2 regions of the Paenibacillus borealis genome follow, and region 1 is predicted to be linked to the other one. Evidence: predicted binding sites of a transcription regulator. Region 1 holds the regulator's gene; the other holds the start of a gene.
What was found. The regulator CtsR, encoded in region 1, represses protease genes until heat stress. The targets are predictions, from matches to a motif close to ATGGTCAATAAAGGTCAAACA.
Positions count from the first base shown of each region.

Region 1 (16,320 bases):
CGCCCCTGCAGCATAATGCTGCAGAGACGTTTAACCGTGGTCCCACTCTGCTTGAACATTCGCATAACCAGCTGCCGTCAGCCTGGCGGCAAGTACATGCGGTGTCCCTCTTGGCGTCTGTAACGGCAACGTCCCCGGCACAGTCTACTGTCCCTGACAGGGACGCTCAACCGTGCAGCTCACAGGTGCATGTTCAGCGGCAGACAAATGAATAACTCCCAGCCTGCAAGGGAAATCTCCCTCAGCGGTTATTCTCTCTGGCAATTGTCCGTATACGCGTACTTTTCCTGATCACAGCTATTATTATATTCTTCTATCTTAGCGAAAAGCCTCAGGGCTGACAAGGGGTTCTCCCCCGTGCACCCTTGTTTATGCGCCTTTAATTTGCGATTTCAGACGTTCGATGACCCGGTCCCGGCCAAGAAGGGCAATGGTCGCATTCAAATCACGTCCATGCATCTGTCCGGTCAATGCGACACGGATCGGCATAAACAGCGCTTTTCCTTTGTGTCCGGTTTCCTTCTGCACTTCTTTGATCAGGACAGCCATATTGGCAGCACTGAAATCTTCAGCAGCTTCCACTTTAGCGAGAAAAGCGGACAGCACTTCAGGAACCTGGGCTTCGGCAAGCACTTGTGCCGCCTCTGTCTCCAATTCCAGATGACTGCGGAAGAACAACTCGGAGAGCCCCACAATATCGGATGCAGAGTTCATTTGCTCCTGATACAGTGCCACCAGGCTTTCCGCCCAGATCTGCTGCTCATCACTCAGAACCTCCGGCAGACGTCCAGCCTTCTGCAGATGAGGAATAGCAAGTGCCGCGATCCGCTTAGGATCCGCATGCTTGATATAATGATTGTTGAGATGTGCCAGCTTGTTCGTATCGAATACAGCCGGGCTCTTCGACAGACGGTCCGCTGTAAAGATCGAGATCAGCTGTTCCTTGCTGTATATCTCCTCTTCACCCTCCGGCGACCAGCCGAGTAACGTGATGAAGTTGAAGAGCGCTTCCGGCAGATAGCCGAGCTGATCATACTGCTCGATAAACTGAATGATAGATTCATTCCGTTTGCTCAGCTTCTTATGGTCATCGCCGACTATCAGTGTCATGTGGCCGAACAGCGGCGCTTCCCAGCCAAGCGCTTCATAGATCATGAGCTGACGCGGCGTGTTAGAGATATGGTCTTCCCCGCGCAGCACATGGGAGATGGCCATCAAATGATCATCTACAGCTACAGCGAAGTTATAGGTTGGAATACCATCCTTCTTCACAATGACGAAGTCACCCATTTCTTTGGTGTTGAACGAAATGCTGCCTTTAACGATATCATTGAAGGTATAAGTACGGTCTTCCGGAACCAGGAAACGGATGCTGGCAATACGCCCTTCCGCCTCATAGGCAAGGCGCTGCTCCTCCGTCAGATTACGGTGTCTGCCCGAATAGCGCGGGGTTTCGCCGCGTGCCGTCTGTTCTTCACGTTCTGCTTCAAGCTCCTCTTCCGTGCAATAACAACGGTACGCAAGACCGCGGTCCAGCAAATCCTGCCAGTAGACACGGTACAGATCCAGACGTTCTGTCTGGCGGTAAGGGCCGTATTCGCCGCCTACATCTACGCTCTCATCCCAATCCATTCCCAGCCATTTCAGATATTTCAACTGGCTTTCTTCGCCTTCTGCGATATTACGCTTAAGGTCTGTATCCTCGATCCGGATAATGAATTTACCGCCCAGATTGCGGGCGAACAGGTAGTTAAACAATGCCGTTCTGGCATTTCCGATATGTAAATGTCCCGTAGGGCTCGGTGCGTAACGCACCCGGACTTGATCCGTCATGGGTTTCCCTCCGCTTCATATTGGTTAAAATTAGGCTGCAGTTTCTTCAGCCATCTCAAGATGATATCACATCTTGGAGCAGACAGACAATAGATTGTGCGGCAATTCCTTCCCCGCGTCCGGCGAAGCCGAGCTGCTCGGTAGTTGTCGCTTTTACATTAACCTTCGAGAGGTCCGCATCAAGTGCACGGGCAATAATCTCGGTCATTTGCGGAATATACGGGGCCATTTTGGGCTTCTGGGCAATAATAGTCGAATCTATATTTCCCAGCCGGTATCCCCGGTCACGGGCAAGCGCCCATACATGCTCCAGCAGCTTCAGGCTGTCTGCATCCTTGAAGGCAGGATCGGTATCGGGAAAATGTCTTCCGATATCCCCCAGTCCAAGCGCCCCAAGTATAGCATCGCTTACTGCATGCAGCAGCACATCCGCGTCAGAGTGTCCCAGCAACCCCTTCTCATAGGGAATGGTCACTCCACCAATAATACACGGCCTTCCCTCTACCAGTTGGTGTACGTCAAATCCTTGTCCTACAGCGATCATCTGCGTTCCTCTCCCCTGCTTCTTTCTGTGAATTCAGCGAAATCCAGGTCTTCCGGTGTCGTAATCTTAATATTCCTGTAGCTTCCTTCTACTACAGAAACGGTAATCCCGCTGCGTTCCGCCAGACTGGAGTCATCTGTGCCGAGGAAGCCGTCACGCTCTGCTTCATCATAAGCCGACAGCAGGTCGGACAAACGAAAAGTCTGCGGGGTCTGAATCGCCCACAGACTTCGCCGATCCGGCGTAGACAGCACATTACCTTCGCCATCCACCTGCTTGATCGTATCCTTAACCGGCACTGCAAGCACCGAGGCTCCGGCTGAACGGGCCCGTTCATAACAAGCCTCGATCTCACTGCCCTGTACGAAAGGCCTGACACCATCATGCACCATTACCCAGGTGGTCGTAAGTTCTCCCAGCCCACGGCGTACCGAATGCTGGCGTTCAGCCCCTCCCGGAATTACAACAGACACTTTGTCCAGCTTGTAGGCCTGCACCCATTGCCGGCAGCGTTCTACATCCTCTTCACCAGTGACAAGCACGATTTCAGAGATGAGCTCATGCTTCTGGAATACCTCAAGGGTATGCACGATAATCGGTTTGCCCTGCAGCAGCAGATATTGCTTGCTCTCTGCCGTTCCCATCCGTGTGCCTCTGCCTGCCGCCACTATAACGGCGCCTACACTGTTTGACATTCTTTCGGCTCCTGTCTTTCACGTATATCCCCATCATAACGTGTTTGGACGGCATTTCCAAGCCTTTAAGGTCGCCCCAATGGCCGATTTACCGTTATTGCGCTTTTTCCAGAAGCTTCGGTTTGGCAAAAATCATCCGGCCCGCGGAAGTCTGCAGCACACTGGTTACAAGAACTTCCATGGTGGTGCCGATATAATCACGGCCGCCTTCCACAACAATCATGGTGCCGTCGTCCAGATAAGCCACGCCTTGTCCATGTTCTTTGCCGTCTTTAATCACCTGCACAATGATTTCCTCACCAGGCAGGACCACCGGTTTCACCGCATTGGCCAGATCGTTAATGTTCAGCACCGATACGCCCTGGAGCTCGCAAACCTTGTTGAGATTGAAGTCATTGGTAACGACCTTGCCATGTAGCACCTTAGCCAGTTTGACCAGCTTGCTGTCCACTTCGGAAATCTCCTCGAAATCACCTTCGTAGATCAGTACTTTGACATCCAGCTCTTTCTGAATCTTGTTGAGGATATCAAGCCCTCTGCGTCCGCGGTTACGCTTCAGCAGATCCGACGAATCAGCGATATGCTGAAGCTCTTCAAGTACGAACTCAGGAATAACGATGGTCCCTTCAATAAAACCTGTTTTGCAGATATCAGCTATCCGCCCATCAATAATGACGCTGGTATCGAGAATCTTATGCTCCTCAGGTCCCCGTCCCTCCGGTTCAGCAGAGCGACCCCAGCGTCCGGTAGTCCAGAGCGAAGCGAGCTCTTCCTTCTTCTCCAGCCCGATCCGCAGGCCCATGTAACCCAGAGCCAGCGTTGCCGCCACCTGCAGCAGCTCCCCGGCCTTGCCCAGCCAGGCCATGGCCGGATACAGCAGCAAAGACAGCAGCAGACCTCCTGTAAGCCCTGCGGCGCCTGCAGCGAGTTCGCTCATCGGTATACGCGAACAATACTGAACCGCCTCCCGCAGTTTTGTACTTGTCCAATCTGCGCACAACGTCCCCGCAATCAAAAAAATAATAGCACCCAGCACCGCAAACAAAATGCTTCCTTCCACGGGCAAGCTATCACCCAGTTTCCCCATGCCTTCCGGGAACCCTCTTTCTGCCGCATGATATAGCGAATAACCGGACCAGGCTCCACATAACCCGGCAAGCGTCAAAATAATCTTTTTCCACATAACCTCAGCACCTCCTTCTATTGATCCAAAAATCATCTATACCTCACCAGTATGTTCCAATTTTTAGGACGGTAATCCGGGGAACCGTTATTTTTTCTGAAGCCATTCATTTCAACGTCTGCAAAGCCTGCGGTAAACTTCTATTCCATGTTGAAAACAGGGGAGGCCCTGGCATATAATGAACTCAATTACGAACCCAGGGGTGAATGGAAAAATGAGCGCACCAAGTTTACAGGCCTTTCAGGATCAAGTTTCCGAACTGCTGCTCCGTCACCGCAGTCTTCTGGATGTAATGTCCAAGAACGGACAGAGCAGTGCATCCGTCAACCGAGCTGTCGTCAAATCCATTACCGAATGCGGCTGCATTCAGCTGCATGCCACCAAGCAGGTTTTCGAACCCGCTTTGGGACTTGAACAAGCCAAAGAGCTTGCCGGAACCCACCTTGAAGGTGAACTATGCGAGAACTGCCGGGAAGTCATTGCCTCAGAACTGGGCCGCGAGCTGTTCTATATGTCTGCACTCTGCAATCTGCTCGATATTAATATGGACGAGGTTGTGTCAAAGGAATCGCAAAAATGCGCTACACTCGGATTATTTAACTTGTCCTAGCAGACTGCCCGCGCTCTCCTTCATCCGTTACAACAAGCAGAAAAGGCTGTGCCTTCTCCTGAGTCAGGAGGGCACAGCCTTTTCTGTATAGACAAAAAATGTAAAAGTGCGTAGTTGGGGCTATCCGTTCTTGGAGTGATACACCTTATCTTCCGTACGTCTCTTCCGGCGGCGACGTTGACGGCGGGCTGTCAAGAGGCCCAGACTCTGCCTGAACCCGTATAGGGCATATAACGCAAGCAGAGCAAAGATCAGCTTGGCAATCTGTTCAGGGAAAACCACAGCTACCGCTACGGCAATGACAATCACTACAGGTGCACCTATAACCGCTTTTTTGGGGAAGCCGATCTTCTTAAAGTTCGGGTACTTCACTGTGCTGACCATCAGATAGGATAACAATAGGGTAGCGACAATCATAAATGGTGCAGATACATCTTTATGGAAAAGTGCCAGTGTGGCCAGAACGCCACCTGCAGCAGGAATCGGCAACCCTACGAAATATCCCGGAATCCCCGGGCGGACATTAAACCGTGCCAGACGCAAAGCTCCGAACACAGGGAAAATCGCTGTAACGGTCCATCCTAGTGCAGAGTTCATGTCCTGCAAACTTGTGAGATACATAATCAGCGCAGGTGCCACACCGAAAGAAACTACATCGGATAAGGAATCCAGCTCCTTACCGAACTCGCTCTCACATTTCAGCGCGCGCGCAACACGGCCGTCGAGCCCGTCGAGCAGCATAGCGATAATCACCATGATAGCGGCCATGCTCAGCTTACCGTCAAACGCCATCATGATACCAAACATTCCAAGCATCAGATTACCAATGGTAAAAAGACTCGGAATTGATTTTTGTATCATTTCTTCACCTCAATTTTCCTACTTTGAACTTCATGAGTTCCCAATATTACGTGATTGTATGTTATTTACATTTGCCTGTCAATAAGAACTTGTTTCTGGAGACGCTTAAGTCCGTCCTGAATATTGCGTGCCCGGACCTCACCAATGCCGTCCACCTCATCAAGTTCAGCAATACTCGCCGTCATCAGATTCGGCAGCATCTCGAAGCGTTCCACCAGATTATGAATGATCACATTCGGCAGCCGCGGAATTTTGTTGAGCAGACGGTAACCGCGCGGAGTTACGGCTTCTTCGGATGCAATGGCTGTGGAGGAATAGCCGAGCAAGCGGGCAATATGGTTGTCATCCATCAATTCATCGTCACTGCTTCGTTTCAGCCCGGCGATAATTTCGCGGATTTTGTCCTCCTGCTCCTCTCTTGCATAGTCTCTGTACAGCAGCCAGGCTTCTTCCTCTGTATTTCCGACCAGTTCTTCCATCTGCATGCTGATCAGCCGGCCTTCATTGCCCAGTTCGTTAATATAACGCTTAATTTCCATTTTGATCCGCAGCACCATCTCTACCCGCTGGATCACGCCGACTACCTCAGCGACTGTCACAAGCCCTTCATATTCGGACGCCGAAAGGTTAGTCAACCCTTGTGTCAGCACGGCTTTGTACTTCTCTAAGGTTTGAATCGCCTGATTGGCTTTGGCCAGAATAGCGCCGATTTCCTTAAGCGCATAACGGATGGATCCCTGATAAAGGGTGATTATATTCCGCCGCTGGGAAATGGAAACAACCAGTTTGCCGGTCTGTTTGGCTACACGTTCGGCGGTCCGGTGACGTATGCCTGTCTCGATGGATGAGATGGAGGAGTCGGGTATCAGCTGGGTGTTGGCATACAGAATCCGCTTCAAATCCTCACTCAGAATGATTGCTCCGTCCATTTTGGCCAGCTCGTATAAATAATTGGGTGAAAAATCGCAGTTAATGGAGAATCCTCCATCGACAACTTCCATCACTTCCGGACTGTATCCGACAACAATAAGTGCCCCGGTCTTCGCGCGCAGCACATTCTCCAGACCCTCCCGGAAAGGCGTTCCAGGTGCGGCCATTCTAAGCAGATCATTCATATTATCTAATGGATTGTATTCTTTCATGTCCCTGTGCCCCCTAATCTAACGCGACCGCTAGTGCATCTGCTACGGTGCTGACGCCTATAATCTGGATATCCTTCGGATGCTTCCAGCCCTTCATGCTCTTCTCAGGCATAATTACCCGCCGGAAGCCGAGCTTAGCGGCCTCCTTCACCCGCATCTCTGCGCGTGACACCCCTCTTACCTCACCCGTAAGTCCTACCTCCCCAAAAAACACATCATAAGGCTTGGTCGGAATATCGCGGAAGCTGGAAGCAATACTGATGGCGACAGCCAGATCAACCGCCGGCTCATCCAGCTTAACGCCTCCGGCGACATTGAGATAAGCATCCTGATTCTGCAGGAACATGCCCATCCGTTTCTCCAGAACAGCAATGATCAGCGCCATTCTCTGATGATCCATCCCTGTGCACATTCTGCGGGGCGAAGGGAAATGGGTTGCTGCAACCAGCGCCTGCAGTTCAACAAGCACCGGTCTTGTTCCTTCCATGCTGGCCACAACTGCCGAACCGGCCACCCCAAGCGGCCGCTCTGAAAGGAACAGCTCGGAAGGGTTCTCCACCTCGGTAAGCCCAACCTCTCCCATTTCGAAAATACCGATTTCATTGGTTGAGCCAAAGCGGTTCTTCACCGCCCGCAGCAACCGGTACGTATGATGCCTTTCTCCTTCAAAATAGAGCACGCAATCCACCATATGCTCCAGCATCCGGGGACCGGCAATGGCCCCCTCTTTGGTTACATGCCCTACAAGTACTGTTGCGATTCCACGGATTTTGGCAATCCGCATAAATCTTGTCGTACATTCCCGCACCTGTGTCACACTGCCTGGAGCACTGGTCACTTCAGGCATAAATACGGTCTGGATCGAGTCGATGACCAGAAACTGCGGCTTAATCTGCTCGATCGCTTCTTCAATGCTCTCCATATTCGTCTCACAAAGTACATACAGTTCCGCCGACAACGCTCCGAGGCGGTCAGCCCGAAGCTTGGTCTGACGTACCGATTCTTCCCCCGAGATATACAGAACGCGGAGCCCCTGGGTAGTAAGGGCATGCGACGTCTGGAGCAGCAGTGTGGACTTCCCGATGCCGGGGTCGCCTCCGACCAGTACCAGCGAGCCGGGGACGATACCGCCGCCAAGCACACGGTTAAGCTCTCCGATGCCTGTCAGGATCCGCGGCTCTTTGTCACTTTCTATATTTATGATCGATTGCGCCTTTTCTTTACTCTGAAAAATAGGTGCATTCATGCCTTGTGTTTTGACTACGCTTTCTGTTTCTTCCACCATCGAGTTCCATTCCTGGCAACCCGGGCATTTGCCGAACCATTTCGGTGATTCGTAACCACATTCGGTGCAGAAAAATTTTGTTTTTGGTTTGGCCATGTGCGCTCCTTACAGTCCGAAACTTACTAAAATTGCGGATAATTTTCTCTTAATCAAAGTTTACCATTTCTGCACACTGAACGAAAGGTCACTTAAGATCTACTTTTCGTTTGCGTCCTCCTTAACCTGCCTGATTTACGGCAGAATTAATCACATATATATTCTTATATTTCCATATAAAAGCTCCCGCCCCTCTATACGGAGGAGCGGGAGCTTTGTTTCATTTTGCTGGTAAAAATTATTCGGTTCCGACTTCTTTCTCCAGGGAGACTTCAACCGGCGGTTCCACTGTGGTTACGACAAGCTCACCGTTCACTTCATCAATGTTGAGGGAATCGCCTTTCTTGATGTTGCCTTTAAGCAGCTCTTCAGACAGGCGGTCTTCAATATGCTTCTGAATCGCGCGGCGGAGCGGACGGGCACCGAAGGCCGGATCATAGCCCTCTTTAGCCAGGAACGCCTTGGCACTGTCTGTTAGCAGGAAGTCTACATCATACTCACGCAGACGCTTGCGCAGCTCCTCGGACATCAGGGTAACGATCTCAGCGATATGCTTCTCATCCAGGGAATGGAAGACAATGATCTCGTCGATCCGGTTCAGGAACTCAGGGCGGAAGCTCTTCTTCAGCTCTTCCATTACCTTGCCCTTCATGTTGCTGTAATCAGCGCCTGCATCCTGTACCGCGGTGAATCCAAGCGTCGAATTCTTCTTGATCGCCTGTGCCCCCACGTTCGAGGTCAGGATAATCAGTGTATTGCGGAAATCGACTACACGGCCTTTGGAGTCGGTCAGACGGCCGTCTTCCAGTACCTGCAGCAGAATATTGAATACTTCAGGGTGAGCCTTCTCAATCTCATCCAGCAGGACAACGGAATACGGTTTGCGGCGTACCTTCTCGGTCAGCTGTCCGCCTTCTTCATATCCTACATAGCCTGGAGGCGCTCCGACCAGACGGGACGTAGAGTGCTTCTCCATGTATTCCGACATGTCGATGCGGATTACCGCATTCTCGTCACCGAACATTGCTTCGGCGAGTGCCCGTGCCAGCTCGGTTTTACCGACCCCGGTTGGACCGAGGAAGATGAAGGAGCCCATTGGACGTTTCGGATCCTTCAGACCCGCACGCGCCCGGCGGAGTGCCCGGCTGACAGCCTTAACGGCTTCATCCTGCCCGATTACACGTTCATGCAGCAGAGACTCCATGTTCAGCAACCGGTCTGTCTCTTCTTCCTTCAGCTTGCTGACCGGAATGCCGGTCCAGCTGGCAACCACCTGTGCGATATCCTCAGGTGTAACCTGGGAATCCGTACGGCCTTGCTTCTCTTTCCATTGGTTCTTCGTTGTGTCCAGCTCTTCACGGATCTTCTGCTCGGTATCGCGCAGCGCTGCAGCCTTCTCGAATTCCTGGCTTTGTACAGCGGAATCCTTCTCCTTGCGGATATCATCCAGACGCATTTCGAGTTCCTTCAGATTCGGCGGGATCGTGTAAGAGTTAAGTCTTACCTTGGAACCAGCTTCATCAATGAGGTCGATCGCTTTGTCCGGCAGGAACCGATCAGGGATATAGCGGTCAGACAGCTTCACAGCCTCTACAATAGCTTCATCCGTAATCTTCACCCGGTGATGGGCTTCATAACGGTCGCGGAGACCGAACAGGATCTGAACAGCTTCTGCAGGGGAAGGCTGATCCACCGTAATCGGCTGGAAGCGGCGTTCAAGTGCAGCATCTTTCTCAATATATTTGCGGTATTCATCAAGCGTAGTGGCACCGATGCACTGCAGTTCACCACGGGCCAGAGCTGGCTTCAGGATGTTGGAGGCGTCAATAGCACCTTCCGCACCACCGGCTCCGATCAGGGTATGCAGCTCGTCGATGAAGAGCACGATGTTGCCTGCCTGACGAATCTCATCCATAATTTTTTTGAGGCGGTCCTCGAACTCACCGCGGTATTTCGTACCGGCAACTACTGAACCCATATCGAGGGTCATTACACGTTTGTCGCGCAATGTTTCCGGAATTTCATTGTTGATGATCTTTTGAGCCAGGCCTTCAGCAATTGCTGTTTTACCAACCCCTGGTTCACCGATCAGCACCGGATTATTCTTGGTCCGGCGGCTGAGTACTTGAATGACACGTTCAATCTCCTTACTGCGGCCGATAACCGGGTCAAGATTGCCATCCTTGGCATAGGCAGTCAGGTCACGGGCCAGGCCATCCAGCGTTGGTGTGCTGACGTTAACCGGAGCACCGCTATGGCTTGATGTGGCTTCACTGCTGCCCAGAAGCTGCAATACCTGCTGGCGGGCCTTATTCAAGCTGATACCGAGATTGTTCAGCACGCGGGCAGCTACGCCCTCTCCTTCACGGATGAGACCGAGCAGGATATGCTCTGTGCCTACGTACGTATGTCCCAGTTTGCGGGCTTCGTCCATGGACAGCTCGATAACTTTTTTGGCACGAGGAGTATAAGCGATGTTGGTCGGTTGTTCCTGACCTCTGCCAATCAGTGTTTCCACTTCATCCTGAATTTTCTCAAGACCCAGACCCAGTCCGATCAGCGCTTTGGCGGCAATACCGTCTCCCTCGCGAATCAGTCCGAGCAGAATATGTTCTGTCCCAATGTTGTTGTGTCCCAAACGTACGGCTTCTTCCTGCGCCAGCGCCAGCACCTTTTGTGCGCGTTCCGTAAATCTTCCAAACATCATATCTCCTGCACCTCCACGGATAATATATATCTATAATTAATGTTGTGATCCCAGTGTTTCCCGGAGCAGCTTCGCCCGGTACATATCGCGTTCGGTGGACGAAAGCTCGTCGCCGAACAGCTTTTGCAGAAAGCCCGGCTGAGTCTTGACATTCAGCTCATTAAGCACTGAAATCGAAGGCCCTTCCAGAATCCCCAGATCCACACCCAGCCTCAGATCGGATAGCCGCTGTGCAGATTCTTTAAGCTCCATCACAGCCGCGTAAGCCAGAATCCCGTACGAACGTTTGATGCGGTCAGTAATCCGCAATGCGGAATCGACCAGTAGACGTTCACGCGCGTTCCGCTCATGCTCTATAATCTGGGTGACTACGCTGTGAAGATTTTCAATAATCTCACTTTCGGTCTGCCCGAGCGTAATCTGGTTCGAGATCTGAAAGATATTCCCTACTGCTTCGCTGCCTTCACCATAAATTCCTCTAACCGTAAGTCCGACCTGATTGACTGCGGACAGAATCCGGTTGATCTGATGTGTCATAACCAGCGCCGGCAGATGAACCATTACCGAGGCTCTTAGTCCCGTTCCCACATTAGTGGGACAACTGGTCAGGTATCCCCGCCGGTCATCAAAGGCGTAATTCACCGCAGCCTCAAAGATATCGTCGATGGCTGTTGCTCTTACCCAGGCTTCTCTGACCTGCAGGCCCGGAAACAGACATTGAATGCGGAGATGATCCTCCTCGTTGATCATAATGCTGACTGACTCGTCCTCATTAAGGATGACTGCTCCGCCTTTGGAATCATCAGCCAGGTTAGGACTGATCAGATGCTTCTCAACCAGTACTTTTTTGTCCAGCTCATCGAGCTCATCCAGCCTCAGCAGCTGAAAGTTGCCGAAATCCGCAGAGGCTTCTCCCTGAAATACGGGAGCGAGCTGCTCCAGCACCTCTTCCGACTGTTCAGCAGATGCTAGTAGAGGGAAGGGCAGGTGCTCCAGATTGCGGGCGATACGCATACGGCTGCTGATTACTATCTCGGAATGGCTCCCGCCGCAGCGCATCCAGTCACTGAGTGCTTGTTCGGTAAACCGGAGACTTGACATGGCGAATCCCCCCTATATATCAAAGACTTTACTCTTGTGGCATTTCTTTTTCAAGTTTGCGGATTCTGTCCCTCAGCTCAGCTGCGGTCTCAAATTCCTCCTGCATAATACTCTGCTGCAATTCCTGCTTCAGCTCATCAATCTGGCGTTTGCACATAATCTGTGCACCGGCGCGTTTGGGAAGCTTGCCTACATGGGCTGTACTTCCGTGTACCCGTCTGAAGAGCGGGTCCAGCGTACTGTCGAAATATTTGTAGCAGGAGCTGCAACCAAAGCGTCCAAGCTTACTGAACTGTGAATAGGTCATGCCGCAGTTCTCACAATGCAGCCCCTGCACAGTCTGTGCGGCCTCTGACTTGCCCTTGCCTGCGCTCTCCAGATCAAGTAACCCGGAAAGCAAGCTGTGAATGGAGAATCCTCCAGCAGTACCGGGGATGAGTTCCCCCTTCTCCCGCGCACAGCTTTCACAAATATGAAATTCTGTCTTCTCTCCATTCACGATCTTCGTGAAGTGGAGTGTAGCCGGTTTGACCCCGCATTCCTGGCATAGCATGAGCGGTGTCCCTCCCTCACAATTTGACAATTATTTGCCTAACAAAGAGATTAGCATGGCCTTCATTAACTTGGCACGAATCTCATCCCGGTACGGCAGATTAACCGTCAGGCATTCCCGGGAAACAGCGGATCGCATAAGACACGCTTCACGCTTGGAGAGAAAACGGGCCTCCTCCAGCTGATAAATCAGTCCTTCGGCGGAATTCTGATCAATATCGTTCCCTATTGTGGAGTTCAGATGTGCATACAGTGCCACATTCTGAGGCAGCTCGAAGCGCTGAATCCGGATATAACCGCCGCCGCCGCGTTTGCTCTCCACTACATAGCCCTTTTCCAAAGTAAAGCGTGTACTGATGACGTAATTGATCTGGGACGGTACACAGGAGAACTGGTCCGCCAGATCATTGCGCTGAATTTCCACCGTACCTTCGGGACTTTCATGCAAAATATTCTTCAGATATTGTTCAATAATATCGGAGATATTACGCATCACTCATCCTCCAGTGTGTAAGCCTTGGTTAAACTTGTGCTGTTTCAACGTCTGCCGTTCAAAACATAGCTCTAAAGAACTTAACCCTGGGACAGAAATGCGAATCGGCTGTATAGCCTGTGCCTTTCCACAATTCAACGGGTATATCTTTAGTGCCTGTTTTCGGGCCGCGTTGACTTTGACTTTCTTTGACTTTTTTCATATTATAACATATTCTCACTGAATTCCAAGTGGCTGCTCTTATTTTTTACTTTTTAGCAACATTGTATTCCGAATAGCTTCACTGATCCCATTACAATCGGATATGTATATTAGGCTCCCCTGCTTCCGAGGCCAGCGGAAGAGCCAGCTTTTTGTCAGAAAAAATCGAATAAAGCCGTTTCTGCCTCCGGGATCAGCTTCTCCAGCCAATCTACAGCTTCATGCGTTCCGGATAACTGACCATACCGTGACATTTCAACCGGACGTTTGTATCCCATAAGCATGGCGGTAAGTGTGCCAATACTGCATACAAGCTCAGCATTTGTCTTGTCACCCGGGATCTGAATTAGAGATACCTTCCCGTGCTCAGCCGCTTCCCACCGCCACAGGCCCTTGTTCCAGGGTGCATGCTCATCTTCAATATACAGCAATCGTTCCTGGACACCGCTCAGCACATGGAATGACAAATTCTCCACGAAGGCCTTAGCATTGACAATACGTGCCATGAAGTAAGGATAATTCTCCTGTGTAATCCGCGGATCGGGAAGCAAATACGGCAGGATGTCATCAGAAGGCACCAGCTTCAATGAAGCTCCTGTGATCATCGAGTCATGATTGGCCAGAAATGTCCACAGCCCTTGGCGGGCTTCCTCATTCAGATAGACAAATTCATCAATGACCAGTTCTTTGTTCACTATTTTATACAGCACATACCCTTCCGGTTCACCCTGCTGCGAATAAAATACACATTGATGTGTATCTTCATCAAGTACTCTTTCCTTCCACCATTCCTCCGTACGCTGCAGAGATCCGTTATAACGGACTGCAAATGAAATATACAGCTGCTGCAATACTTCAATATTAGCTGCACCGCGCTTTACAGAACCCTGTATTTCAGCCTTCTTCGGGAATTTACCCACAGGTATGTTGTATTTCTTATACTCACAATAGATCTCCCAGCCAAATTTACGGTAAAAAGGGATCAGAAACGGATGCAGAAAAGACAGCGTTTGGCCTGCCTCATTCATCGTCTGCAGCGTATGGGTCAGCAGCTTGGCCACATATCCCTGCCGCCGGTTCTCCGGCCAAGTGGCAACACCTGCAATACCGCCCATAGAAACGGGTTTGCCTTGTATGTAGGTCTGAAGCGGAAGCAGCGTCAGCTCGGCGCCCAATACTTCACCTTCGAATAGTCCCCATATTCGCTCCGGTTTGAATTTCTCCCTGGCACGCTCCCTGTCTTCCCCGGACACCTTGTACTGAAAAGCATATTCGGACAAGCTTAAGCCTTTTTCAAAGTCCTCTGCATGCAATTGCCTTATTTCCATGCTGCTCACCCCGTTAATGAATTTATAGAGATAGAGTACAATTGTTGCTCAAATTGAGTATAACAAGCAAATTGTCCAGAAGCTAATGAGGCAGGAAAACACGCTTAAGAAAAAAGTTATCCACAGCTTTAGCACAAAAAGCCGGAAAGAGTTTCTTCCCGGTAATAATTAGTTATCCACGATTCACCTTTAACTATCCACAAAATTCACTTTTTATCCACAAAAACAGTGGATTACTAGGGTTTTCTCTTGACTCGTCCACATAAATATGCCTTAAGTCCACACAAACCGGGGATAGAACTCTTCCTGAAATTGTATCCACATGTGCGTAAGTTTTCTGCACTTACTGAAATCTATCCACAGCTTTTCCACAGTCCCGCACAAACCAAAAAAGCCACTGTCGATTACTCAACAATGGCTTCATGTGCTTGGCGGCGTCCTACTCTCCCAGGACCCTTCGGTCCAAGTACCATCGGCGCTGGAGGGCTTAACGGTCGTGTTCGGGATGGGTACGCGTGGAACCCCTCCGCTATCGCCACCAAACATGATTTTTCGAAGCTTCCGCTTCTCGAAATCGCTGCAGAAAATATCAAACCCTAGGTTTAACATCCTGCCAGGCTTGATCGCCTGAAAACTGAATCCGAAACGAATCTGCGTGTTAGAATTGTTGGATAAGCCCTCGACCGATTAGTATTGGTCAGCTCCATGCATTGCTGCACTTCCACCTCCAACCTATCTACCTCGTCGTCTTCAAGGGGTCTTACTAGTTGGGAAATCTCATCTTGAGGGGGGCTTCACGCTTAGATGCTTTCAGCGCTTATCCCGTCCGTACGTAGCTACTCAGCCATGCTCCTGGCGGAACAACTGATGCACCAGCGGTACGTCCATCCCGGTCCTCTCGTACTAAGGACAGCTCCTCTCAAATTTCCTGCGCCCACGACAGATAGGGACCGAACTGTCTCACGACGTTCTGAACCCAGCTCGCGTACCGCTTTAATGGGCGAACAGCCCAACCCTTGGGACCTACTTCAGCCCCAGGATGCGATGAGCCGACATCGAGGTGCCAAACCTCCCCGTCGATGTGGACTCTTGGGGGAGATAAGCCTGTTATCCCCAGGGTAGCTTTTATCCGTTGAGCGATGGCCCTTCCATGCGGTACCACCGGATCACTAAGTCCGACTTTCGTCCCTGCTCGACTTGTAGGTCTCGCAGTCAAGCTCCCTTATGCCTTTGCACTCTGCGAATGATTTCCAACCATTCTGAGGGAACCTTTGAACGCCTCCGTTACTCTTTAGGAGGCGACCGCCCCAGTCAAACTGCCCGCCTGACACGGTCCCCGTACCCGCTTAGGGTACCAGGTTAGAACCTAGATACGATCAGGGTGGTATCCCAACGGCGCCTCCGCAGAAGCTTGCGCTCCTGCCTCAACGGCTCCCACCTATCCTGTACAGATCGTACCCAAATTCAATATCAAGCTGCAGTAAAGCTCCATGGGGTCTTTCCGTCTTGTCGCGGGTAACCTGCATCTTCACAGGTATTAAAATTTCACCGGATCTCTCGTTGAGACAGCGCCCAAGTCGTTACGCCATTCGTGCGGGTCAGAATTTACCTGACAAGGAATTTCGCTACCTTAGGACCGTTATAGTTACGGCCGCCGTTTACTGGGGCTTCGGTTCACAGCTTCGGGTT
Region 1 covers NZ_CP009285.1:7,428,371-7,444,690, forward strand. The annotation lists gene gltX (glutamate--tRNA ligase) at 370-1,833, opposite strand; gene ispF (2-C-methyl-D-erythritol 2,4-cyclodiphosphate synthase) at 1,889-2,377, opposite strand; gene ispD (2-C-methyl-D-erythritol 4-phosphate cytidylyltransferase) at 2,374-3,072, opposite strand; gene PBOR_RS31675 (PIN/TRAM domain-containing protein) at 3,167-4,255, opposite strand; gene PBOR_RS31680 (nucleoside triphosphate pyrophosphohydrolase family protein) at 4,470-4,865, shown strand; gene pssA (CDP-diacylglycerol--serine O-phosphatidyltransferase) at 4,986-5,726, opposite strand; gene disA (DNA integrity scanning diadenylate cyclase DisA) at 5,792-6,868, opposite strand; gene radA (DNA repair protein RadA) at 6,882-8,249, opposite strand; gene clpC (ATP-dependent protease ATP-binding subunit ClpC) at 8,488-10,956, opposite strand; gene mcsB (protein-arginine kinase McsB) at 10,993-12,057, opposite strand; gene mcsA (protein-arginine kinase activator protein McsA) at 12,086-12,610, opposite strand; gene PBOR_RS31715 (CtsR family transcriptional regulator) at 12,641-13,102, opposite strand; gene PBOR_RS31720 (GNAT family N-acetyltransferase) at 13,459-14,631, opposite strand; rRNA gene rrf (5S ribosomal RNA) at 15,058-15,174, opposite strand; rRNA gene PBOR_RS31730 (23S ribosomal RNA) at 15,299-16,320, opposite strand, start outside.

Region 2 (16,320 bases), 890 kb from region 1:
ATGGCGAATGATGCAGTAGCCCGCGGAGACCGTACGACGCTGTCCACGGTGGAGAAGATTGCGGCCAAGGAAGTGTTTGACGCGGCTAAGGCAGGCGATGAAGTTGCGCTGCGTATTGTGAACCGTGCAGCCTTCTACCTGGGCAAATCGATGGCTTCAGTGGCTGCTGTACTGAACCCGGAAGTATTTATCGTAGGCGGCGGCGTATCCAAAGCCGGCGATATCCTGTTTGAAGAAGTCCGCCGTGTATTTGCCAAGCTGACCCCTGCGCCTCTGCAGACGGGAGTGACTATTGTGCCTGCGGAGCTTGGCAATGATGCCGGTATTATTGGTGCGGCTGGTCTTTTGCTGCGTTCTTAAGGAGCAGGAATTATTCATATACTAACCTTAGGGAGGGGACGCTGTAATGACCGAACTCGAGCAAACATCGCCCGGTCGTGCCACCCTGATCATCATTACAGGCATGTCCGGAGCAGGCAAGACGATTGCAGTGCAGAGCCTGGAGGATCTCGGCTTCTTCTGCGTCGATAATCTTCCGCCTGTGCTGATCCCGAAGTTCGCCGAACTGATTGAGCAGTCCAAAGGCAAAATCGCCAAGGTAGCGCTCGTGATCGACCTTAGGGGGCGGGAATTCTTCACCGCTCTGTCGGAGTCTCTGGCCTATATCAAGGACGAGTCGACCATAGGCTTTGAGATCCTGTTCCTGGATGCAACAGATTCAGTGCTTGTACAACGTTACAAAGAGAGCCGGCGTCATCACCCGCTTGCTCCCAAGGGGATGCCGCTTGACGGTATCCGGATGGAGCGGCAGATGCTGGAGGAACTGAAGAATTCAGCTACCCTGTGTCTGGATACCAGCAGTATGAAGCCGGCACAGCTTAAAGAAAAAATTATTTCACGGTTCTCCCATCTCGGAAAAAGCACCCTCTCCGTTAACATTACTTCGTTTGGGTTCAAGTATGGTATTCCGATTGATGCTGACCTGGTGTTCGATGTCCGCTTCCTGCCTAATCCGCATTATGTGGATCAGCTGCGGCCCAAGACAGGCCAAGACAACGATGTGTATGACTATGTGATGAAATGGCCTGAAACGCAGACGTTCCTGACCAAGCTGCTGGATATGCTTCAATTTCTTATTCCGCAATACCGCAAAGAAGGCAAGTCCCAGATTATCATCGGCATCGGGTGTACGGGCGGCAAACACCGTTCAGTCGCCATTGCGGAATATCTGGGCAAAATGCTGGGGGTAAGCGAGACGGAATCGGTAGCAGTAAGCCATCGGGATTCCGAACGTGATCGGCATTGACGAGAGAAGGGATGAGTAGTGGCTGAAGAACAAAAACAGCGTCCGAAGATCGTCGTCATGGGCGGCGGCACCGGACTGTCTGTTATGCTTCGGGGGTTGAAGGAGAAGCCGCTGGATATTACGGCTATCGTAACTGTGGCAGATGACGGGGGCAGCTCCGGGATTCTGCGCAGTGAGCTGCAGATGCCTCCTCCGGGAGATATCCGCAATGTATTGACGGCTATGGCCGATGTAGAACCTTTGATGGCGCAGATTATGCGCTACCGTTTCAGTACCGGAGAGGGTCTCGCCGGGCACAGCCTGGGCAATCTCATTCTGGCAGCGCTCACGGACATTTCCGGAGACTTTGTTACCGCAGTCAGAGAGCTTAGCCGCCTATTCGCCGTCCGGGGCCGGGTGCTGCCCGCTGCTGGGGAAGCTGTAGTGCTGCATGCCGAGATGTCGGATGGTACCCTGATTACCGGCGAATCCAAAATACCGGAAGCCGGCGGTGTAATCAAACGCGTGTTTCTGGAGCCTGCCGATGTGGAGCCTCTGCCGGAGGCGCTGGAAGCGATCCGGAATGCGGATGCGATTCTGCTCGGTCCGGGCAGTCTGTATACAAGCATTCTGCCGAATCTGCTGGTGCCGAAGCTGGCTGAAGCCGTTGTGGCTTCGGACGCTATCAAAATATTTGTATGCAATGTAATGACCCAGCCCGGTGAAACGGATAATTATACGGTCAGTGATCATCTTCAGGCGGTATACGACCATATCGGACTGCATCTGTTCGATTATGTAATTGTGAACGATGGAGAGATCCCGGAGCAGGTTCAGATCAAATATGCCGAGAAAGGCGCACGTCCGGTGCAGCTTGACCGCGATGTCGTTGACGGCAACGGATATAAGGTGATTGCCGACAAACTGGTATTATTCAAAACCTATTTGAGGCATGATACAGATAAGCTTAGCCACCATATTTTCCAGCTTGTTCAGGATTGGATTGACAGAAAGAGTTAACATGAAAGAGGTGAGCCCCTTGTCTTTTGCGGCCCTTACCAAAAAAGAGCTGACGATGGTCGAGAGCCAGCCCTGCTGTGAGAAAGCGGAAATGTCAGCGCTGATCCGGATGAATGGTTCGGTGCAGCTTTCGAGCAAAAAGGTTGTTCTCGACATTTCGACGGAGAACGCCGCGATTGCAAGGCGGGTATATTCTTTACTTAAGAAATATTACCAGGTCCATATCGAGCTGCTCGTGCGTAAAAAAATGCGTTTGAAGAAGAATAACGTCTATATCGTAAGAATCCCAAACCGGGTTCAGGAGATCCTGAAGGATCTGCGGATTGTCTCGGAAGGCTTTATCTTCACCGATGGCATCGATGATGAAATCGTCGGCAAGAACTGCTGCAAGCGTGCTTACTTGCGCGGAGCCTTCATGGCTGGCGGTTCGGTGAATAATCCGGAGGGTTCTTCTTATCACCTGGAAATCGCTTCGATGTATGAGGAGCACTGTAAGGCGCTCGTGGAGCTGGCTGGCGAATTTCACCTGAATGCCCGCTGCATAGAACGCAAGAAAGGCTTCATCCTATACATCAAGGAAGGCGAGAAGATTATCGAATTCTTAAGTTTGATCGGAGCCCATCAGGCGCTGTTCAAATTCGAGGATGTACGGATCATGCGCGATATGCGTAACTCCGTCAACCGGATCGTCAACTGTGAAACGGCCAATCTTAACAAAACGATCAGCGCCGCGGTACGCCAGATTGAGAATATCAAGCTGCTGCAGCGTGAGGTGGGGCTGGAAAGCCTGCCGGATAAGCTGCGCGAGGTCGCGGAAATCAGACTTGCACATCCGGATATCAACCTGAAGGAAGTTGGCGATATGCTGGGCGGCACCGTCAGTAAATCAGGCGTAAACCACCGGTTGCGTAAAATCGATGAGCTGGCTGACAAGGTGCGGGGCAGCTGATTATTTTTTTTCTAGTGTGGTAGAGGTTATAATGATATAATATTATAAAATTAATGTGAAATTTTTGGGCAGATCTCAAATAGGGGGTAAGCGTTTCATGACAAAGCACCCGGTAGTTGTTCGGTTGAAGACGGGGCTCCATGCTCGGCCGGCAGCATTGTTTGTGCAAGAAGCTAATAAGTTTTCGTCGGAGATTTTCGTGGAAAAAGACGATAAAAAAGTTAACGCCAAAAGTATCATGGGCATTATGAGCCTTGCGATCAGTTCCGGTACGGAGATTTATATCAGCGCAGATGGCGCAGATGCGGAACAAGCTGTAACCGCTTTGACAAGTCTTGTAAGTAAGGAAGAACTCGAGAATCAATAAATGGTACAACGTCTTACCGAAAGCCCTTAGGGGCTTTTTTTTCATATTATTTATGTATAAGGGGAGATATGCAGATGCAGTTCCAAGGCAGTAAGGTAACTTTAGTGGAGCCTACAGAAACGCTCAGAGAGCCATATATGGCATTTTATGAAGAGTGGAAGGCCAGCGGAGAGCCGATCGTTCCCTGGGTGGTCGAAATCGATCCTGCTGACTTTGCCGGGATGATTCAATCTCTGCGAGAGTATGCGGATGGAGTGAATATCAAAGACGGATGGGTGAGCAGTTCAACCTTCTGGCTGGTGACAACGGGTGACCGGGTGGTGGGTGCCGTGAACATCAGACACCGGCTGACGGAAACTTTAATCCGTACAGGCGGGCATATCGGCTATGGCGTGGTCCCTTCGGAGCGCAGACAGGGATATGCCAGTGAACTTCTGAAGCAGGCTCTCCTGAAAGCTGGTGAACTGGGCATAGAGAAGGCGCTCGTGGTCTGCGACGCCGTCAATACAGCATCGGAACGGACAATCCGCAAGAATGGCGGAATAGAGGATAGCGAATATATCGAGGAGGACGGAAATGTCATCCGGCGTTTCTGGATAGAGACCAAATAAATTATTTAAATAACGTACATAGGATATGCAACTTTTGCCAAGCAGGTCCGTCTAGAGGGTACCAACACTTAAAGAAACGAAAGGGGATGGCAAGCATGATTAAATTTGGCAAATCAATCGGAGCAGTGCTGCTGGCAGGAAGCTTGATTATAGGAGGAATGGGGCTGAGCGGAGTGCTAAAAGGTCCTGAAAAGGCTTACGCTGCCGACGAGGTGCAGAAGAATATTGTGAACGTAGTCGGTAAAGGCGAACTTGCAATCAAACCGGATATCGTTTATCTCTCCATCGGGGTAACTACCACGGCCGATACTGCGCAAGAGGCGCAGAAGGGTACCGCAGCCAAGATTGCGAAGCTGACTGCATTATTCAAAACAACCTGGGGAATTGCGGACAAGGATATTCAGAGCACCCAGTTCTATGTACAGCCTAATTACGTCTATAACGAGAAGGAAGGCCAGCAGGTTAAAGGCTATAATGCCCAGCATACCCTGAAGATTTCCTACCGTGATCTGACTAAGGTCGGACAATTACTGGATGCCGCATCTACGGCAGGCGCGAATAATATCGGTAATGCAAGCTTTGCGATCGAAGATCCATCAGCCTTTGAAGCACAGGTTATCGAAAAAGCAATGCTGAATGCAGATGTAAAAGCGGCAGCGATTGCTAAAGCGGCGAAACGCGGACTCGGCCAGGTGGTGACGGTCATTCAGAGCGATGACGGGAATAACCCGGTTATCTATATGGAATCTGCTAAAATGGCTAATACTTCAGCAGATTCAGCTGCCGGAAGTTCCGTTGAACCCGGAGAAGTTAAAGTAACCACTCAGCTGAGCGTAACCTATGAATTGAAATAAAGTGACCGCGAAGAGGCGCTTGCTCTGCTGTTTATGGCAGGGCGGGCGCCTTTTTTAGGAGAAAGTTTCGTTGAAATCTCTCAAATTGTTTAAATAAATGTAATAAGGTTGATAGAATGACTCTTAAATCCTTAAGAAACTGTAAAGCGCATTGTAACATCCGCCGATCTTCTTATCACTATAATAGGAAGAGTGAAGCTGAGGGAACACATCACGTAACTATCATCGTACCAGCGGAAGGGGAAGAACAACAATGAAAATGAATGATACTTTGAAGAAATACGCCCGCAAATGGGGCGCAGGAATGATTGCAGCGGGAATGCTGCTCGGTGGAGCCGCAATACCAGCAGGTATAACTCAGGCAGCTCCAGCAGCTGCTCAGGTGAAGGCTGCATCCTCCCCGGTAGTACTGAAGGTAAACGGCAAGATTGCAGCGCAGAAGGGGCTTTTCCAGGACGGAAAGGTATGGATTCCGGTAACGTTTATGCGCGATGCGCTGGGGATGCCGCTATCTTATGATAAAGCAGAGAAGACGTATACCATCGGTACAGGTACTACAAAAACTAAACTGACGGTTACTGAATACTATACTACGATTAAAGTGAACAATTATTTTATCGGCGAATATGAAGTGAAGAATATGGATAACCGCTTCTATGTTTCGTTTGACCTGCTCAGCGATTACTTAGGCTACAAGGGTGACTGGAGTGCCGCTACGGGACGGCTCAATGTGATGAAGAGAACGCAAAATGCGGTAACTATAAAGACTGAGAGCTATGTTAAGGACCATAAAGATGCACCAATCAAGCTGGATTATCCACAGGTCAGCGGTCTTGCAAGTAGCGAGGCTGAGAAGGCAATCAATGATACAATCAAACAGACGATTCAGAAATACGCGGCTTACGCCGAAGATCAAATCTCCCTTAAATCCGAGGACGACCGTCCGTATGAATTCGAAGGCGGTTATGTGGTCACTTATAATCAGGACGGCGTGCTCAGTCTGATCACGAATCAATACGGGTACACCGGCGGTGCACATGGATCGACTATCCGCAATGCCTTTACCTTCTCACTTAAGGACGGCAAACGCCTGCTGCTGGGGGATTTGTTCAAGGCTAATCCTAACTACAAGAAACAGCTGAATGCCAAGGTATCTACTGAAATCAAGGCAAACGGAGGTTATCTGGGAGGATTCACAGGCCTGAATACAGAGAAATACTTCTATCTGAAAGAGGGCAAGGTCGTGCTCTTCTTCCAGCAATATGAGTATACTGCATACGCTACAGGCTTCCCGGAGGTAATCTTCAGCTTCAAGGAGCTGCTGCCGGACGGAAGCAGTCCGTTCACAGCATTGAAATAACCTATTAGGCTCACAGTTCCGGCAGTTCCATCTATCATGCCCTTGTGTTTCCTCCGGGAGACGTAAGGGCATGATTTCATTTGCGTGCCTATTAAGGCCGCCTTGCCGTTACCACATCCCCCGGGCAGTCATAAGCTAAAGAAAGCAGGCAGCTTATAGCGGGGAGGGAAGGATATGGTCTATCAGTATACGGCCATTGGAGATTCATTAACGACCGGATTCGGGGCGCTGCCCGGGAACGGATTTGTTCCCGTCTACCGCCGGATGGCGGAAGGGCGGCTGCAGACTCCGGTTGCTTCAGCGAATCTGGGAGTGAACGGTCTGACAACAGCGGGGCTGGAGCAGCGCCTTAAGACAGATGGCGGTTTTCGTTCTGCGGTTAAGGATGCGGAGATCATCACCGTCTCTATCGGCGGCAATGATCTGATTAAGGCCGCCAAAGCCGCAGCGGGAAGGCCGGGTGAGCTGAATGGATATCTGCAAAAAGCGCTCCGGGACTGCAAACGGAATTTCAGCGATATTATGAGTACTCTGTCACAGCTGAAGACGGGTACGCGCAGTCCCTATATTATCCGGATTGTAGGTCTCTATAATCCGTATCCGCAGGTGGATGAGGCTACAGAATGGGTAAGGCAGTTCAACCGCTATGCGGCAGGCTACAGCAGTTATGCCGTAGGATTTGCTTCCATTTATCATGAATTTGCCGGCAATGAGCGGGGGCTGCTGTTCCTGGATCATATCCATCCGAACGGCAGGGGCTACCGGGTAATCGCCGGTAAGCTGGATGCCCTGGGATATGGAAGTTTGAGGTGAATCATCAGCATATACGCCAAATAAAGAGGCTGCCGCAGACCTGTAGGTCCGTGGCAGCCTCTTTATTTGGTGGTAAAGTATAGAATTTAAACGCCTGTCGGCAATGTCTTCTCAATGACTTTATCGACAATGCCATATTCAGCTGCATCGGCAGCACTCATGAAGTAGTCGCGGTCTGTATCCTTCTCGATCTTCTCGATCGGCTGACCGGTACGTTCGGACAGAATGCGGTTCAGCTTCTCACGCAGCTTGATGATGCGGCGGGCGCGGATTTCGATATCCGAAGCCTGACCCTGTGCACCGCCGAGCGGCTGGTGAATCATAATTTCGCTGTTCGGCAAGGCAAAGCGCTTGCCCTTGGCGCCGGCGTTAAGCAGGAAGGCTCCCATGGAAGCGGCCATCCCTACACAGATGGTGGACACATCCGGTTTAATGTACTGCATTGTATCAAATATAGCCATACCCGCTGTAATGGAACCGCCAGGGCTGTTCACATACAGGTGAATATCCTTATCCGGATCCTCGGCAGCCAGGAACAGCATTTGTGCGATGATGGAATTGGCCACCACGTCATTAACCTCCGTTCCAAGGAAAATGATGCGGTCCTTCAGCAGGCGGGAATAGATGTCATAAGCGCGCTCACCGCGGTTGCTCTGTTCTACTACCATAGGAATATAACTCACGTGGAAAACCTCCTTGAAATTGGTGCTTCGAATGTGTTCATTTTTACTGTTACCGTATTAACCACATGATAAACAAATTCAAACAAAAAGTCAAAGAAAGTCAAACCTGCAGTGAAAAAAGATTTTGGGACCGGCCGAGTTTGCTCAACCTCCCTGCTGGACGGCTAGGAGCATGGACTTAAATTTCCTGCGTTTGTGGTAATTTGGAAATAAACAAGATGAAGTCGGGGGCCATTCCTGCATTAAACTATGCGTCTAATCTATGTAGCATGAAAAAGACCCGCAAAAAGGAAATTTCCATTCTGCGGGTCGAATATATTTATTTGGTTAAATTGTAAATGATGGCGCGCCCGCCAAGAATCGAACTTGGATCTCAGGCTTCGGAGGCCTACGTCATATCCATTGGACCACGGGCGCAACAGAAATTATTATAATACACATATCGTATAAAAGCAACGTGTAAAACCAGTCGTGCAAAAAATAGTTTTTCCGGCTCCCGGGCAGATGAGAGCTTCCCACCTGATAGTCAGGTGAATGGAGGTTTTCAGGCATGCGCTTAAGGGCGTGGTCACTTCTCACAGACCGGAAGATGTATAAGATGAAACCGGTCTGAGAATTATAGTCTCGGAACACTTGCACTCTGCGTCAGTTTTGGGTAGAATATGGGTGGGACTTAAAAAGTTAACCCGGGACATTTTGAGACCATGAACGAGGGAAAAGAGAAAGACGAAGTTGCAGGAGTGAAAGCATGCGTAATTTATTGGAAATCCAAAAGCAGCTTCTGCCTGATCTCATGGAAACCCTTAAGAGACGGTATACGATTCTACATCAGATCATGCTGTCCGATATTATTGGGCGCAGAACGCTTGCCGCCTCGCTTGATATGACCGAGCGGGTGCTGCGCGCCGAGACGGATCTTCTGAAATCGCAAGGGCTCATTGAGATCGAGAGCGTCGGCATGCGCATTAGCGATGCCGGGCGCAGACTGCTTGACCTGCTGGAGCCGATCGCCAAGAGCCTCTTCGGCCTGGATGATCTGGAAGAGAAAATTCGTACAACGTACGGTCTCAGTAAAGTAATTGTTGTACCTGGCGACTGCGAGACCTCGCTGTTCACCAAGCGTGAACTGGGGCGTGCAGGTTCGAAGGCACTGCTCAGTGTACTGCGCAGTGATGACACGATTGCCGTCACAGGCGGATCGACCCTGGCCGAAATGGCCGATCAGTTGACCCCGCCGCTATCCCTTTCCTATAAGAACGCCTGGGTCGTTCCGGCGCGCGGGGGACTGGGAGAGAGTATGGAAATTCAGGCCAACACCATTGCTTCGACTATGGCCAAACGGATTGGTGCCAATTACCGTCTGCTCCATGTGCCTGATCTGCTCAGCGGCGATGCCTATCAGTCGCTTGCGCTGGACTCCAATATTGGAGAGATTGTACAGATTATCCGCAGATCGCGTATTATTGTGCATGGAATTGGTGATGCCATTGAAATGACCCACCGCCGTAAGCTGGACTCCGGTACAATCTCAGAGATTCAGGGCGAGGGTGCAGTAGCCGAATCGTTCGGTTATTATTTCAACGAGAATGGCGAAGTGGTGCATACCATGTTAACCATGGGGCTGCGTCTGGAAGACATTATCCGTACAGAAATCGTCATCGGTATTGCCGGAGGCAAACGCAAGGCGAAGGCCATTCATGCGATGCTGCGGTTCGGGCAAGAGGATATTCTCGTAACAGACGAGGCGGCTGCTGTCGAAATCGGCAGAGAAATCGACAAACAGTTGCAGCAAGTTCTATAGATCCCATTTTATGGGGCGCGCGCGGACTGATTATGCATTATACTTAACATTGTTGTCTTGACGAGCCTCACGGCCTGTCTTGAATAAATAAAACGAAATCTAGGAGGAACTATTCAATGAGTGTAAAAGTTGGTATTAACGGTTTTGGACGTATTGGACGCCTTGCATTCCGCCGTATTCAAAATGTAGAAGGTATCGAAGTGGTAGCAATCAACGACTTGACTGACGCTAAGATGCTTGCTCATTTGCTTAAATATGATACAACTCAAGGTAAATTCCAAGGCGATGTTGAAGTGCATGACGGCTTCTTCAAAGTTAACGGTAAAGATGTTAAGGTTCTGGCAAACCGCAACCCTGAAGAACTTCCTTGGGGAGAGCTTGGCGTTGATATCGTTCTGGAATGCACAGGTTTCTTCACAACTAAAGAAGCCGCTGAGAAGCACCTTAAAGGCGGAGCTAAGAAAGTAGTTATTTCCGCTCCAGCTACAGGCGACATGAAAACTGTTGTTTACAACGTAAACGATGACATCCTTGATGGCACTGAAACAGTTATCTCCGGCGCATCTTGCACAACTAACTGTCTGGCTCCAATGGCCAAAGTCCTGAACGACAAGTTCGGTATCATTGAAGGCCTGATGACTACTATCCACGCTTACACTGGCGACCAGAACACTCTTGATGCTCCACACGCTAAAGGCGACTTCAGACGTGCCCGCGCTGCTGCTGAGAACATCATCCCTAACACTACCGGTGCTGCTAAAGCAATCGGCCTGGTAATTCCGGAACTTAAAGGTAAACTTGACGGCGCAGCACAACGTGTGCCTGTAGCTACTGGTTCCCTGACTGAGCTGGTTACTGTTCTGGATAAGAGCGTAACTGTTGAAGAAATCAACGCAGCCATGAAAGAAGCTTCCGATCCAGAAACTTACGGCTACACTGAAGATGAAATCGTATCTTCCGACATCAAGGGTATGACTTTCGGTTCCCTGTTCGATGCTACACAAACTAAAGTCCTGACTGTTGGCGACAAACAACTGGTTAAAACTGTTGCTTGGTATGACAATGAAATGTCCTACACTGCACAACTCGTTCGTACTTTGGAGAAGTTCGCTAAACTTGCTCAATAAGACCGATTTTATATAAGCAGTACAATAGAGCGGAAACAATGAAAGTCTGTTTCCGCTCTTTCTAAATGGATTCGTGAACGAACCAATTTTGGGTGTGGAGGAAATGTTAATCATGAACAAAAAAAGTGTCCGTGATGTAGAAGTAAAAGGCAAACGCGTATTCGTGCGTGTAGATTTCAACGTGCCAGTGGAAGACGGTAAGATCACTGATGATACCCGTATCCGCGAAACCCTTCCAACAATTAAATACCTGATTGAGAACGGTGCAAAGGTCATTCTGGCCAGCCACATGGGCCGTCCCAAAGGTGAATTCGTCGATTCCATGCGGTTGACTTCCGCAGCTGTACGCCTGTCCGAATTGCTCGGCAAGCCGGTAGCCAAAGCTGATGAAGCAATTGGCGAAGCGGTAAAAGCACAAATCGCTGAACTGAACGAAGGCGACGTGCTTGTGCTTGAGAATGTCCGTTTCTATAAAGGTGAAGAAAAGAACGATCCTGAACTGGCTAAGCAGTTCGCTGAACTGGCTGACCTGTTCGTCAATGACGCATTCGGTGCGGCTCACCGTGCCCATGCTTCGACAGAAGGTATCGCTCATTTCCTGCCTGCAGTATCCGGCCTTCTGATGGAGAAGGAATTGTCCGTTCTGGGTAAGGCTCTATCCAATCCTGAACGTCCTTTCACTGCGATCATCGGCGGATCTAAAGTTAAAGACAAAATTGACGTGATCGACAACCTGCTGACTCTGGCTGACAATGTATTGATTGGCGGCGGCCTTTCTTACACCTTCACCAAAGCTCAAGGTTACGAAATCGGAAATTCTTTGGTGGACAACGACAAAATCGATGCGGCTCTTGGATTCATCGAGAAAGCCAAAAAGCTGGGCAAAAACTTCGTGCTTCCGGTTGACGTTGTAGTCGCTGACAAGTTCGGTGCAGATGCCAATACCAAAATTGTAGATGTAACTGATATTCCTGCTGGCTGGGAAGGTCTGGACATCGGTCCTAAAACCCGTGAAATTTACGCCGATATCATCAAAAACTCCAAGCTGGTTGTTTGGAACGGACCTATGGGCGTATTCGAAATTGATATCTTTGCTGAAGGTACAATTGCCGTAGCCCAGGCTTGCGCAACTACCGAAGGTTACACTGTTATCGGTGGCGGTGATTCCGCAGCAGCTGCTGAGAAATTCCACCTCGCAGACCAAATGGATCATATCTCCACTGGCGGCGGCGCATCACTCGAGTTCATGGAAGGTAAGGCACTTCCGGGTGTAGAAGCACTGAACGACAAGTAAGACGTAGAAGGTAGAAGGAGGCAATCCATTACTATGAGTAGAACACCTATCATTGCCGGTAACTGGAAAATGTTCAAAACCGTTCCGGAAGCCGAAGGCTTCATCGCTGAAATCAAAGGCCAGGCGGAAGTGGAAGGCGTAGAGACTGTAATCTGCGCACCATTCACTAACCTGCCTGCACTTGTTGCAGCTGTACAAGGCACCAGCATCAAAATTGGTGCACAGAACCTGCACTTCGAAGATAACGGCGCCTACACAGGTGAAATCAGCGGTGTAATGCTGAAGGATCTTGGTGTGGAGTATGTTATTATCGGCCACTCCGAACGCCGTGCATACTTCGGTGAAACGGACGAAATCGTTAACAAAAAAATGCATGCGGCATTCCGCCACGGCATTACTCCAATTGTCTGCGTAGGCGAAAAGCTCGAAGAGCGCGAAGCTGACCAGACAAAGGACGTGTGCAAAGTTCAGACTGAAGCGGCATTTGCCGGCCTTAGCGCTGAACAGGCAGCAAGCGTAGTTATCGCCTATGAGCCTATCTGGGCTATCGGCACAGGTAAATCCTCTACTTCCCAGGATGCTAACGAAGTTATTGCTTACATCCGTACCCTTGTAAAAGGCTTGTATGATGAAGCAACTGCTGAAGCTGTCCGTATCCAATACGGCGGCAGCGTGAAGCCTGAGAATGTAACGGAGTACATGAGTCAAAGCGACATCGACGGCGCTCTAGTCGGCGGTGCCAGCCTGCAGCCTGCTTCCTTCGTTTCACTCGTTGAGGGGGCGAAGTAAGAATGTCAGCACCAAGACCTGTAGCTCTAATCATCATGGACGGTTTCGGTTTGCGTAACACGGATGAAGGCAATGCGGTTGCCCAAGCCAACAAACCGAACTACGATCGTTACCTGAAACAATATCCGAATACTACGCTTACCGCTTGCGGCGAAGCTGTAGGTCTGCCGGAAGGACAAATGGGTAACTCTGAAGTAGGGCACCTTAACATCGGCGCAGGCCGGATCGTATACCAGGATCTGACCCGCATCGATAAGTCTATCCGTGACGGGGAATTCTTTGAGAACGAAACGCTGGTTGCTGCGGTGAGAAGCGCCAAAACAACCGGCAAAAAGCTTCACCTCTATGCACTTGTATCCGATGGTGGCGTGCACAGTCACATCAACCACTTGTTCGCCATGCTCGATCTGGCCAAAAAAGAAGACTTGCATGAAGTTTATATTCATGCCTTCATGGATGGCCGCGACGTACCACCCGACAGTGGACAGAAGTTCATTCAGGACCTGGTAGCCAAGATCGAAGAAGTTGGCGTAGGCACGATTGCTACGGTATCCGGACGTTATTATGCCATGGACCGTGACAAACGCTGGGAACGTGTAGAGAAAGCTTATCGTGCAATGGTATATGGCGAAGGCCCTAAATATACCGATGCACTTCAGGCGATCACTGGATCTTACCAGAATTCTGTGTATGATGAATTTGTAGAGCCAAGTGTGATTGTAGATAGCCTGGGCAACCCGGTTGCGACAGTGGAAAGCGGCGATTCTGTCATTTTCCTTAACTTCCGTCCTGACCGTGCCATTCAGCTGTCGCAAGTATTCACAAACTCTGACTTCCGCGGTTTCGACCGTGGTCCTAAATTCCCGGAAGGTCTGCACTTCGTATGTTTGACTACCTTCAGCGAGACTGTTCAAGGCTTCGTGGCTTACTCTCCGAAGAACCTGGACAACACGCTCGGTGAAGTGCTGGTTCAGCAGAACAAGAAGCAGTTGCGTATCGCGGAAACTGAGAAGTATCCGCATGTTACTTTCTTCTTCAGCGGCGGACGCGATGAGGAGCTTCCTGGCGAAACCCGTATCCTGATCAACTCACCGAAAGTGGCAACCTATGATCTGCAGCCTGAGATGAGCGCATACGAAGTGGCGGCGGCCTGCGTAGCGGAGATCGAAGCAGACAGACAAGATGCCATTATCCTGAACTTTGCTAACCCTGATATGGTTGGACACTCCGGCATGCTGGAGCCTACCATCAAGGCAGTTGAAGTAACGGACGAATGCGTAGGTAAAGTTGTGGATGCAGTAGTTGCCAAAGGCGGCGTTGCAATCATCATTGCCGATCACGGCAATGCGGATATGGTATTCGATGAGAACGGCCGTCCGTTCACAGCCCATACCACCAACCCTGTTCCTTTCATTGTTACAACTGAAGATGTAGTACTGCGTGAATCCGGTATTCTTGCAGACGTGGCGCCGACAATCTTAGATCTGATGGGACTTCCGCAGCCTGCGGAAATGACCGGACAATCCATGATTGCCAGCCGCAAATAGGTAATACCCTAAGTTACATTGTTACACTAAAACCAAAGTTAAAAGGAGATTAAACTTACATGACTATTATTTCTGATGTGTATGCTCGCGAAGTCCTTGACTCCCGCGGTAACCCTACTGTAGAGGTTGACGTTTATCTTGAATCCGGTGCAAAAGGCCGCGCTATCGTTCCTTCCGGCGCTTCCACTGGTGCTCATGAAGCTGTAGAGCTTCGTGACGGCGACAAATCCCGTTACATGGGTAAAGGCGTTCTGAAAGCTGTTGAGAACGTAAATGAAATTATCGCTCCAGAAGTAATCGGTATGGACGCTCTTGACCAAGTGGGCATCGACAAATTGATGATCACTTTGGACGGAACTCCTAACAAAGGCAAGCTGGGCGCTAACGCAATCCTGGCAGTTTCCATGGCCGTAGCTCGTGCAGCTGCAGCAGCTCTGGATATTCCTTTGTACGTATACCTGGGCGGATTCAACGCTAAAACTCTTCCAGTACCAATGATGAACATCATCAACGGTGGTGAGCATGCCGACAACAACATCGACGTTCAAGAGTTCATGGTTCTTCCTGTAGGCGCTCCAAGCTTCAAAGAAGCTCTGCGTACAGGTGCAGAAATCTTCCACAACCTGAAATCCGTACTGCAATCCAAAGGCCTGAACACAGCTGTAGGTGACGAAGGCGGTTTCGCACCAAACCTTGGTTCGAATGAAGAAGCAATCACTACAATCATCGAAGCTATCGAAAAAGCCGGTTACAAACCAGGCGTTGACGTATTCCTCGGTATGGACGTTGCTTCCACTGAGTTCTACAAAGACGGTAAATACACACTTGCTGGTGAAGGCAAATCCTACACTTCCGCTGAGTATGTTGACCTTCTTGCTTCTTGGGTTGAGAAATATCCAATCATCACCATCGAAGACGGTATGTCTGAAGATGACTGGGATGGCTGGAAATTGCTTACTGAAAAATTGGGCGACAAAGTCCAATTGGTTGGTGACGACTTGTTCGTAACTAACACTGAGCGTCTGGCAACAGGTATCGAAAAAGGTATCGGTAACTCCATCCTGGTTAAGGTTAACCAGATTGGTACACTGACTGAAACCTTCGATGCTATCGAAATGGCTAAACGCGCTGGTTACACAGCAGTTATCTCCCACCGTTCCGGTGAATCCGAAGACAGCACAATCGCTGACATCGCTGTAGCGACTAACGCTGGCCAGATCAAAACGGGTGCTCCTTCCCGTACAGACCGCGTTGCTAAATACAACCAGTTGCTTCGCATCGAAGATGAACTGGGCGAATTGGCTCAATACAACGGCCTGAAATCCTTCTACAACCTCAAAAGATAATTTCTTTTGACCCTATATTTAAAAGGCCTGCCGGACTTCGGCAGGCTTTTTCTTTTGGCCGCGTTCTGTAATCGAGCGAGGTTGCCTGCTGCTGCTTGTACTTGTCTCCTATAGGCGACAAACCTGAGGAATTTAATAGGCAGATTAGTAGAATGAGGTTTGTATGGTTGTATTCAATCTATGGCTATGATACAATAAAAATACTGTTTATGAAATCGTGAGGTCTAATTTAGCATAGATAGTGATGCTTGGACGTAGGAGGTGGAAGTGAATGGATATCTTTTTGAAAGTGGTGCTTCTGATTTTTGCCGTAGGTCTGATTGCGGTCGTTCTTCTGCAAAAAGGGAAAAGCGCGGGTCTTTCCGGTGCCATCTCCGGCGGTGCTGAGCATCTCTTCGGTAAAACAAAGGCACGCGGTATGGAGCTTGTGTTGCAGCGTGTAACAGTTGGATTGGCTGCAGGATTCTTCATCAT
Region 2 covers NZ_CP009285.1:164,991-181,310, forward strand. The annotation lists gene PBOR_RS00820 (ROK family glucokinase) at 1-360, shown strand, start outside; gene rapZ (RNase adapter RapZ) at 407-1,306, shown strand; gene PBOR_RS00830 (gluconeogenesis factor YvcK family protein) at 1,364-2,305, shown strand; gene whiA (DNA-binding protein WhiA) at 2,325-3,254, shown strand; gene PBOR_RS00840 (HPr family phosphocarrier protein) at 3,352-3,621, shown strand; gene PBOR_RS00845 (GNAT family N-acetyltransferase) at 3,696-4,232, shown strand; gene PBOR_RS00850 (SIMPL domain-containing protein) at 4,328-5,086, shown strand; gene PBOR_RS00855 (DUF3298 and DUF4163 domain-containing protein) at 5,340-6,446, shown strand; gene PBOR_RS00860 (GDSL-type esterase/lipase family protein) at 6,621-7,259, shown strand; gene clpP (ATP-dependent Clp endopeptidase proteolytic subunit ClpP) at 7,346-7,942, opposite strand; tRNA gene PBOR_RS00870 (tRNA-Arg) at 8,285-8,359, opposite strand; gene PBOR_RS00875 (sugar-binding transcriptional regulator) at 8,691-9,743, shown strand; gene gap (type I glyceraldehyde-3-phosphate dehydrogenase) at 9,860-10,870, shown strand; gene PBOR_RS00885 (phosphoglycerate kinase) at 10,983-12,164, shown strand; gene tpiA (triose-phosphate isomerase) at 12,198-12,953, shown strand; gene gpmI (2,3-bisphosphoglycerate-independent phosphoglycerate mutase) at 12,956-14,500, shown strand; gene eno (phosphopyruvate hydratase) at 14,560-15,846, shown strand; gene secG (preprotein translocase subunit SecG) at 16,118-16,320, shown strand, end outside.
Region 2: clpP (ATP-dependent Clp endopeptidase proteolytic subunit ClpP) is a predicted target of CtsR. The motif match lies at 8,029-8,049, and genes of this name have one in related genera.